Regions from separate parts of the Micromonospora sp. WMMD998 genome, predicted to be linked through region 3. Evidence: riboswitches for the same ligand, from Rfam matches in the RefSeq annotation. Region 3 holds a riboswitch; each other region holds the start of a gene.
What was found. A riboswitch is a leader RNA that binds a small molecule or an ion and turns the genes downstream of it on or off. The one in region 3 is predicted to bind cyclic di-AMP.

Region 1: another riboswitch for cyclic di-AMP. It lies ahead of O7619_RS25765 (hypothetical protein); the one in region 3 lies ahead of O7619_RS04245 (C40 family peptidase).
Region 2: another riboswitch for cyclic di-AMP. It lies ahead of O7619_RS06920 (hypothetical protein); the one in region 3 lies ahead of O7619_RS04245 (C40 family peptidase).

The regions. Positions count from the first base shown of each region.
Region 1 is NZ_CP120740.1:5,730,202-5,733,402, reverse strand. Features, by position in the region: gene O7619_RS25775 (SRPBCC family protein) at 1-266, shown strand, start outside; gene O7619_RS25770 (hypothetical protein) at 276-746, opposite strand; gene O7619_RS25765 (hypothetical protein) at 826-1,908, opposite strand; cyclic di-AMP (ydaO/yuaA leader) riboswitch at 1,913-2,043, opposite strand; gene O7619_RS25760 (cation diffusion facilitator family transporter) at 2,187-3,101, opposite strand; gene O7619_RS25755 (AAA family ATPase) at 3,175-3,201, opposite strand, start outside.
Region 2 is NZ_CP120740.1:1,448,271-1,451,471, forward strand. Features, by position in the region: gene O7619_RS06910 (helix-turn-helix domain-containing protein) at 1-45, opposite strand, end outside; gene O7619_RS06915 (carbonic anhydrase) at 218-871, shown strand; gene O7619_RS06920 (hypothetical protein) at 934-1,959, opposite strand; cyclic di-AMP (ydaO/yuaA leader) riboswitch at 1,963-2,094, opposite strand; gene O7619_RS06925 (YibE/F family protein) at 2,249-3,201, opposite strand, start outside.
Region 3 is NZ_CP120740.1:914,770-917,970, forward strand. Features, by position in the region: gene O7619_RS04240 (peptidoglycan recognition family protein) at 1-1,436, opposite strand, end outside; cyclic di-AMP (ydaO/yuaA leader) riboswitch at 1,670-1,805, shown strand; gene O7619_RS04245 (C40 family peptidase) at 1,819-2,853, shown strand; gene dcd (dCTP deaminase) at 2,925-3,201, opposite strand, start outside.

The DNA of each region.
Region 1 (3,201 bases), 1.8 Mb from region 3:
CGCTGCACTTCCCGGTGACCTACCAGGCGGACGTGTTGATCGCCAACGAGGACGAAGTGGTCACCGTGGCCCGGCAGCAGCCGGCGACGACGGTGCGCAACCACACCCGGATGCGCGACGAGCCCGACGGCGTGGTGCGGATCGACGTGGAGATCACGCTCACCGCACCGGCGCCGTTGTTCGGCTACGCGTTCCGGCAGGCCCGCGCCGCCCACCTGGGTCTCGCCGCCCGTCTCGGCGCGACCCTGGAGGGTCGACCGGCCTGACGTGGCGAGTCAGCCGCTGCGCCGCAGCCGTCCCCACGGCTTGTACGTGGACAGCACGGTGGCGACCAGGAGCAGCGTGGTCGAGACGGCCGGCGGCACCACCAGATCCACCCGCAGGTGGGTGTCGGCGGCCCCGGCGAGCGCGCCGAGGTGCCGGATCCGGGGCGTGAGCAGGAGCAGCACCAGGCCGAGCATCACGGTGGTGAGCGCGAACTTCACCAGCACCCAGCGCCAGCGCAGCAGGCCCCACGGGGTGAGCAGCGCGCTGGCGGTGCCGACCAACCAGACCGCCACGCTCAGCGGCGCGAACAGCCAGGTGGCGAGCAGCGCCGCCGCCGGGTACACCACCTCGGGGTCGGCGCCGCGCAGTCCGGCCACGCCGAGCGCGAGCAGCCCCAGGTCGGTGCCAAGCCAGCCCAGCGAGGTGACCAGGTGCGCGGTGAGCAGCGCCTTGCGACCGGTCGGCGAGAGTCGTCCCATGCCACCGATCGTCGGTCGCCGCGTGGCCCACGACGTGGGCCACGCGGCGACACCCGGTGTACGTCGGGGAGCGTAGTGCTCAGTAGACCGACAGGTGCACGTGGTTGGTGTGGTCGCTGGACGGGTCGCCGTTGCCCCCGCTGTAGGACTTCCAGCCGCTGCTGGGCAGCCAGATCTCCTTGAACCAGATCACGTAGAGCACGGCGAGCCGGTCGGCGTTGCGGATGAAGTACGCGGACAGGTTGTTGCCGTACGTCTTGTCGCCGCCGCTGGCGACGCCGCCGAAGCCGTTCTTCTGGGCCGCGAAGTCGCAGGCCCGTCCCTTCGGGTGTTCACCCGAGCCGCTGGGCCGGTGGCAGGAGACGTACCTGGTGAAGCCGGCCGCCTTGGCCTGTTGCAGCGCGTGCAGCGTGCGCGGGGTGATGCAGCCGCTGGCCGGCGTCGGGTCGTTGACGCTGCACGACTCCGCCGGCCACGAGCCGTCGGAGTTGCGCTTGGCCGGCTTCGCGTTGGCCGAGGACGAGCCCCGGGCGCTGCTGCCGCCACTGCTGCCGGCGCTCGCCGCCGGCTTGCGGTTGGCCACCTCCAACGCCCGTTCGGCCTGCTCCTTGCGCTTGGCCATCACCGCGACCTGCTTGCGCTGCTCGCTGATCTCGACGGTGAGCGCGGTCCGGGTGCGGACCGCCTCGTCCCGGGTGGCGATCAGCTCGCGCAGGGTCCGGTCCTCGTTCGCGGCGACCGTCTCCAGCGCCGCGGCCCGGTCCATGAAGCCTTCCGGGCTGTTGCTGGCGAGCAGCGCCGCGGCGGTGCCCATCCGGCCGGTGCGGTACGCCACCCCGGCGATCTCGCCGACCTTGGCGTCGCGCTCGGTCAGCTCCGCGCCGATCGTGGTGAGCCGGTCGTTGAGCTGCTTCTGGCGGGTCACCGAGCGGTTCAGCGCGCCTTTCGCCTCCAGCCAGCCCTTGCTCGCGGCGTCGAGCTGGGCGCGCAGGGTCGGTGTGCCGCCCTCGTCGTCATCGCCGGGTGCGGCGGCGAGCCGGCCGGTCGGTGCCGCCGCCGAGGCGGGGGAGACCGGCGCGGTCGCGACGCCGAGGGCCAGCGTCGCGACGAGCAGGGCCGCCAATCGGGCGGCCGTCCGTCGTACAGGTGCCACTGTGGGCATTCACGTGTCCTTCCGTCAACCGCCGACCGGGTTAGCTGACGGGTTCGGGACGGAAGATCCCTACCGCTGACGCGGATGCACCCCACGTACGTGGTTCCCCGGCTCGCCCCACGGGCGATTAGGCGATGGCCGCTCCACCGGCGCCGGAGTGACGCCCGCGGGATGACCGCGATCGAGCCTACCGGCGCTGCCCGGACCCGGCTCCACCAGCCGGAGCCGCATACCGGGCAAAACCGGCAATTGCCAACAATAGCCACTCAGATTTAAGTTTGTCCTAATTACCACTCGGTCGGTCCGCAGCCACCGGCGGACGCTCCGGGTTCGATCTGCAACGTGGCGTGATCGATCGAGAAGTCCTCGTGCAGGGCGGCCCGGGCGGCGGCGAGCACGGTGGCGACCTCGGCGCGCGGGTCGGTGGTCAGATGCGCCGAGGCGACGTCCATCCCCGACGTGAGCGTCCACACGTGCAGGTCGTGCACCTCCGCCACGCCGGGCACGGCGGCCAACCGGTCGTGCACCGCGGTCACCTGGAGGTGCTCCGGCGCGGCCTGCACCAGGATGCGCACCGCGGCCCGGCCGAGCCGCCAGGTGCGCGGCAGGATGAACAGGCCGATCGCCACCGCGACCACCGGGTCGGCCCACCACCAGTCGGTGAACGCGATGACGAGCGCCGCGCCGATCACCCCGAGCGAGCCCAGCAGGTCGCCCAGCACCTCCAGGTATGCCCCGCGCAGGTTGATGCTCTCCTGCGCGCCGGCTCGCAGCAGCGCGAAGGCGGCGATGTTGGCCAGCAGCCCGAGCACGGCCACCACGAGCATCGGCCCGGCGAGCACCTCGGGCGGCTCGCCGAACCGGCGTACCGCCTCGACCAGGACGTAGACCGCGACGGCGCCGAGCAGCACCGCGTTCGCGAGCGCGGCGAGCACCTCGAGGCGGTAGAGCCCGAACGTGCGCTGCGGATCGGTCCGGGCGCGGCGGGTGGCGGTGATCGCGGCGAGCGCCATGCCGATGCCGAGCACGTCGGTGAACATGTGCCCGGCGTCGGAGAGCAGCGCGAGCGAGCCGGTCGTGAAGGCGGCCACCGCCTCGACCAGCATCAACACGGTGAGCAGCGCGAACGCCGCCCAGAGCCGGCCGGCGTGGCGCTGCGCCGCGTTCGTCACCGCGCCGCTGTGGTCATGACCTGCGCCCACCGCGCACCTCCGCTCCGTGCCTCGGCCGGAACCAATCTATGCTCACATCGCTATGTGTGCAAGTGAGGGTGGGTCACCCCACCGGGTCGAGCGTGGTCAG
Region 2 (3,201 bases), 530 kb from region 3:
CCGGCGGCTCCCGTCCTCGCCTGGTGTGGTCGCCATGGTGGTCATCGTATGGCCTTCCCGGCTCCGGCGCTTCGGCCGTGGTGCGGGCCGGAGCGGCAACGTATGAAACACGTATCACGAAATCTTGACGTGCCTTCCGGCGGCGTGTGACGGTGGGTCGCGAGGCCGACACCGCCGGCCGGCCCGGTCGTTCCGTGCGAGCACGAGGTGAGCAGCAATGAGCCTGACCACTCCTGACGAGGCGATCGCCGAGCTGCGGGCCGGTAACCACCGGTTCGTCACCGGTGCGCCCCAGCATCCGAACCAGGACGCCGGGCGGCGGGCCGCGGTCGCCGACGGCCAGCACCCGTTCGCGGTGATCGTCGGCTGCTCCGACTCCCGACTCGCCGCCGAGATCATCTTTGACCGCGGTCTCGGCGACCTCTTCGTGGTACGCACCGCCGGGCACACCGCCGGTCCCGAGGTGCTCGGCAGCGTGGAGTACGCGGTCACCGTGCTCGGCACGCCGCTCGTGGTGGTGCTCGGGCACGACTCGTGCGGCGCGGTCCAGGCGGCCCGGGAGGCGGTCCGCACCGGTGCCGCCCCGACCGGGCACCTCGGCGCGGTGGTGGACGCCGTCTCACCCAGCCTGCTCCGGGCGGCCCGGCAGGAGGTCGAGGACCTCGACGGCATCATCGACGTCCACATCGCGCAGACCGTGGAGAACCTGCTGGCCCGATCGACTGTCCTCGCCGAGCGGGTGGCCGGCGGGGCGTGCGCGGTGGTCGGCATGTCCTACCGGCTCAGCGGCGGCGAGGTGCGGACGGTGGCGCAGTCCCCGGCCCCGCTGCCCGCACCGGCCGCGCCGGCGGATCCGGCGCTCGCCGGCTGACCGCACCGGACAGCCGGAAGGGGCCGCCCGCGGGCGGCCCCTTCTCGTGCGTCGGTGTGGCGTCAGAGCAGCGACATGTGCACGTGGTCGGTGTGGTTGGACGGCCCGCTGTAGGCACTCCAGCCGGTCGCCGGGAACCAGATCTGCCGGTTCCAGATCACGTAGTAGATGCCCAGCCGGTCGGCGTTGCGGATGAGGAACGCGGCCACCTCGTTGCCGTACCTGCGGGTGTCGTTGTTGTGCCACGGCGAGAAGCCGCTCTTCTGCAACGACCAGTCGCAGGCCTTGCCCTTGGGGTGCTCCCACGGCCCGCCCGGGCGGTAGCAGCCGACGAAACGGTTGAAGCCGGCCCGCTTGACCTCCTTGTAGGCGTGCAGCGTGCGCGGCGTGACGCAGCCGGAGGTGGTCGGGTCGTTCTCGCTGCACGACTCCGACTTCCACCCGCCGTCGGCGGTGCGGCCGGGGCCGACCCTGGCGACCTTCGACGTGGCCGAGACCAGACCACCGGTGAAGCCCAGCCCGCCGACGAGCTTCAGCGCCTTCTGCGCCTCGGCCCGCTCCCGGGCCATCGCGTTCGCCTGCTTCTCCTGCTCGCGCACCTCGGCGTCGATGGCCAGTTTGGCCTGTTCGGCGCGGTTCTTGGCGGCGTTGATGGCGGTGAGCCGCTGCGCGTTGAAGAGGTTGAGTTCGTCCAGGGCGTTGGCCCGCCGGACGAACGAGTCGGGTGAGTCGCTCTCCAGCAGCATCGCCATCGCGCCCATCCGACCGGTTCGATAGGACTGTGCCGCGATCTGGTTGACCTGCGGGCTGAGCGCCTCCAACTCGGCCTCCGCCGCGCTCACCTCGGCGGCCAGCAGCTTCTGGCGCTTCTGCGAGGTGGTCAGCTTCGTCTTGGCCTGGAGGTACGCCCGGTTGGCGGAGTCGATCGCCTCGGTGATGAGCGGCGGGTCGTCGTCCTCCGCGTGGCCCGAGGGGTTGGGCGCGGCGGCGTGCGGGGCGGCTGTCGCCGGGGTCGGCCCGGCCAGCACGGCGCACGAGGCGAGCACGGCCACCACGGGTGTGAGCCAGTGGCGCAGGGGTGCCGTCACAGTGTTCCCTTCCGTCGGCCGCCGACCGGGTTAGCTGACGGGTTCGGGACGGAAGTGGCCCCTACCGCTCGCGCGGATTCACCCCATGTACCTGGTTCCCCGGCTCGCCCGGAGGCGATTGGGCGGCGGCACCGCAGGCACCGGTGAGTGCCTTCGGCGGTGACCGGCAGCGAGGTTACCCGACAGCCCGACCGGGGATCTACGTCCGGAAGCCGACCAATCGCGAGAATTCGACATTGCCCAGCGTGACCAGCATCGCGTTTGATTCCGGCCGTCACGCTGCGGAGTGTCACCATGCGGCCTGCGTGCTCCTCGGGTCCCCGGGCCACCGCTCGGCGGACGCCCCGCCGAGCGCCTCCAGCGCGTCGTCCCGCTCCCGCGGCGACCGCGACGCGGGCGGCGCCGGTCCGTCGTCCGGCCCGCGCCGCCCGGCGGTGGTGACGACCGCGGCGAGCGCGGTGGTCAGCGGTACGGCGGCGATCAGGCCGATGGTGGCCACCGCGCTGCGGACGATCTCCTGGGCCAGGAACTCACTGGTGAGGATCTCGCCCACCGGGCGCGAGTCGGCGACCAGCAGGAGCAGCAGCGGCAGCGAGGCGCCCGCGTACGCCAGCACGATGGTGTTGACCGTGGACGCGATGTGCGCCCGGCCGACCCGGGTGGCCGCCCGGTAGAGCGCCCGCCGGGACAGCCCCGGGTTGGCGTGCGCCAGCTCGGTGACGGTGGCCGCCTGGGTGACCGTGACGTCGTCGAGCACGCCGAGTGAGCCGATGATGATGCCGGCCAGCAGCAGTCCGTGCAGGTCGACGTCGCCCTGGAACATCGACAGCGTGGTGGCGTCCTCGCTGCCGAAGCCGGTCAGGTGGGTGGCGGCCGTGGCGAGCGTGCCGAGCGCCCCGGTGACCACCAGGCTGCCGAGCGTGCCGAGCACGGCCACCGACGTCTGCGCGCTGATCCCGTGGGTCAGGTAGAGCACCACGAACATGATCAGGGCGGCGCCGACGATCGCCACCGGCAGCGGGGACCGGCCGGCGCCGATCCCGGGCAGCACGAAGCCGAGCAGGATGGCGAAGCTCGCGACCAGGCCGCCCAGCGCGGCCAGCCCGCGCCACCTGCCGAACGCCACGATCGCGGCGGCGAAGAGCGCCACCAACCAGATCAGCGGCGTGCCGCGCTGGTGCTCGGCGATGTGGTAGCTCTTGGCCGCCGGATCGGCCGGGTCGGTCAGCTCGACCAGGATCA
Region 3 (3,201 bases):
GTGGGCGTCGGAACGCCCGGCGGTTGCTGGTTGCAACCGACGAACGCCGGCCGGTTGGTGGCGACGTCCGGGTCGATGGTGACCAGCCCGGTGCGCGCGGTGCCGAGGGTCCGGAACGGTGCCTTCATCAGGTCGAAGTAGTGCGACCAGTCCCAGTAGGGGCCCGGGTCCCAGTGCATGCCGCCGACCGCCGCGGCGGTGATGCCGGGCACGTTGTCGTGACCGATGATGTGCTGCCGGTCCAGCGGGATGCCGAACTTCTGCGCCAGGTAGCGGACCAGCTTGGCGGAGCTGCGGTACATCGCCTCGGTGTACCAGGCGCCGTTCGCGGCGAAGCCCTCGTGCTCCAGGCCGATGGACTTGGCGTTGACGTACCAGTTGCCGGCGTGCCAGCCGACGTCCTTGGCCTTGATGTGCTGGGCGACGAAGCCGTCCGCCGAGCGCAGCGTGTAGTGCCAGCCGAGGTAGTCGGCGCGCTTCACCAGGTCGACGCTGGGGTCGAAGTAGCCCTCGGTGTCGTGGATGACGATGTATTCGATCTTCTGCTGCTTCGGCCGGTTGCCCAGGTCGTGGTTGCCGTAGTCGCCCGGGTCCGCGCTGAGCTGCTCATACGGTGCGGGGATCCACTCGCAGGCCAGCCGCACCGGGCACTCCAGCCCGTCCGGCCGCTGCGCGTGGCGCAACCCGAGCCGGCTGAGCACCCCACGGTCCGGCCGGGCGGCGGTGGCGGCCATGGTGACCCGCTGCCCGTCGTCGGTGGTCCGGGTCGCGCCCTGGCCGAGCTGGTCGTAGACCTCGTCGGCGAAGGCCGCCGCCGCGTCTGTGGTGTCCGCGCCGGAGTAGCGGGCCACCGCGCCGTACCAGGCCGCCGCGTCGGTGCCGGCGCCGACCGGCCCACCCAGTGCCTTCTGGTACGAGGCGAGCAGCGCCGCGCCACCGCGGATGTTCGCGGCCGGATCGGTGCGCAGCTTCTGCGGGTCGAGCCCGGTGAGCGTCGCGGCGGCGTCGAGCGTCTGGAGCGAGGCCGTGGGCAGCGGTTTCTCCCGGGCCGGTGCTTCGGTCGTGGCCGGGTCGAGGGTGAGCGGGCGGGAGTCGTCGCCGCGTGGGTCCTCGTCTTCGTCGACGTGACCGTTGCGGGGTGAGGCGAGGACGTGCGCGGCGTCGGTGAGGTGCATCGGGCCGTAGCCGCCGCTGGTGCTGGGCTGCCCCGGGTGGGCGTCCCAGCGGGACTCCAGATAGGAGACGCCGAGCAGCACGTTCTGCGGCACGCCGTACTCGGCCGCCGCGGCGGCGTACTGCTGCTGCCTGTCGTCGTTGCCGGATAGGGTGTTCGGTGGCGCGGCGGCGACCGGGCCGGTGGTCGCCAGCGCGGTGGCTGTCGCCACGGCGGCGGCGAGCAGCATCCGTCCGGCCGACGGCGGGGGCGAGAGGTGCATCGAACCTCCTGGACAGGGATGGGGGTCACTGCGTCCCCACCCTCACTCCGCGCACCCGTGACGGTCAATACCTTTCCGCCGGATAATCTAGTGTGAAAAAAAGCTTCACTCATGTCCGGGCTGGCCCATTCCGTACGGAGTGTCACGGCCGTTCGGGTTGCGGATCGATAACGGGGATCCCTACTCTGGCCAATTGTCGGCCCGCACGTTCACCGTCCAACCCGGTCGGTGACGGTCCGACACCGCCGAATCGCCTCCGGGCGAATCGGGGACCCAGGTACCTGGGGTGAATCCGCAGCCACTGCGGTAGGGCGTCTCCCTTCCCGCCCGAACCCGTCAGCTAACCCGGTAGGCGGTCAGGAAGAAGGAGTACCGACGCCCGGTGGCACACCATGCCCCGCGGCCGTCGCCGAGCCGGTCGATCGACCGGCCCGCCGTCGCGCCGCGCTCCCGCTGGTCCCGCTTCACCACCACACTCGCCGCCCTGGTCGGCGCCGCGGTCGTCCTGACCGGAGGCGCGACGGCGGCCCACGCCGAACCCTCGGTCGCCGAGATCGAAGCCCGGATCGACCGCGACTGGAACAAGCTCGAACCCGTCATCGAGCAGGTCAACGCCGTACGCGAGCAGCTCGCGCTGCGGCGCAGGCAGGCCGACGCGCTCGGTAAGCAGATCGCCCCGCTCCAGGCCCGGGTGGACGCCGCGCTCGGCCAGGTCGGCGGTCTCGCCGCCGACGCCTACAAGGGCGACAACCTCTCGACCGTCAACGCCCTGCTGGGCAGCCGCTCGCCGGGCGAGCTGATGAGCGGCCTGGAACTGCTCGACCGCTTCGCGCACCACCAGCAGGAGCAGGTGCGCACCATCGCCGAGCTGCGCGACGAGCTGGCGGCGAAGAAGAAGCCGCTGGACGAGATGGTCACCGACCTGAGCCGCACCGAGGCCCAGCTCGCGGCGAAGAAGAAGCAGATCGACACGGAGATCGCCAAGCTCCAGAAGCTGCGGCTCAAGGTGTACGGCAACGGTGGCGGCGGTCCGCTGCGGCCGGCGCCCTGCCCGGCCGGATACCCGGGTGGCGCGGCCGGGGTGGCGGTCAAGTTCGCCTGCGCCCAGATCGGCAAGATCTACGTCTGGGGCGCCGCCGGCCCGGACCACTTCGACTGTTCGGGCCTGACCATGGCGGCCTGGGCCAAGGCCGGCATCTCGCTGCCGCACAACGCCCGCCAGCAGCACAACGTCACGAAGCGGGTCAGCCGCGCCGAGCTGCGCGCCGGTGACCTGGTCTTCTACTACGCCGACCTGCACCACGTGGGGATGTACGTCGGCGACGGCTGGGTGGTGCACGCCTCCCAGTCCGGCAAGCCCATCACCATGAAGCGCGTCGACGACGGCGACATCAACAGCTACGGCCGCCCCACCTGAGGTGTAAGGAGGGGGCCCCCGTTAACGCATTCGGTATAGGCGGGGGCCCCTCTTAACAACCACGGCCGGCGTCAGCGGGTGGGCCAGGTACGCCAGCTCTGCCACGACCGGCTCGGCGTCGGGCCGCGCTGACCCTGGTAACGCGACCCGTAGACGGCCGAGCCGTACGGGTGCTCGGCCGGCGAGGAGAGCCGGAAGATGCAGAGCTGACCGATCTTCATGCCCGGCCAGAGCGTGATCGGCAGGTTCGCCACGTTCGACAGCTCCAGCGTGACGTGACCGGAGAAGCCCGGGTCGATGAAGCCGGCGGTGGAGTGCGTCAGCAGCCCGAGCCGCCCCAGCGACGAC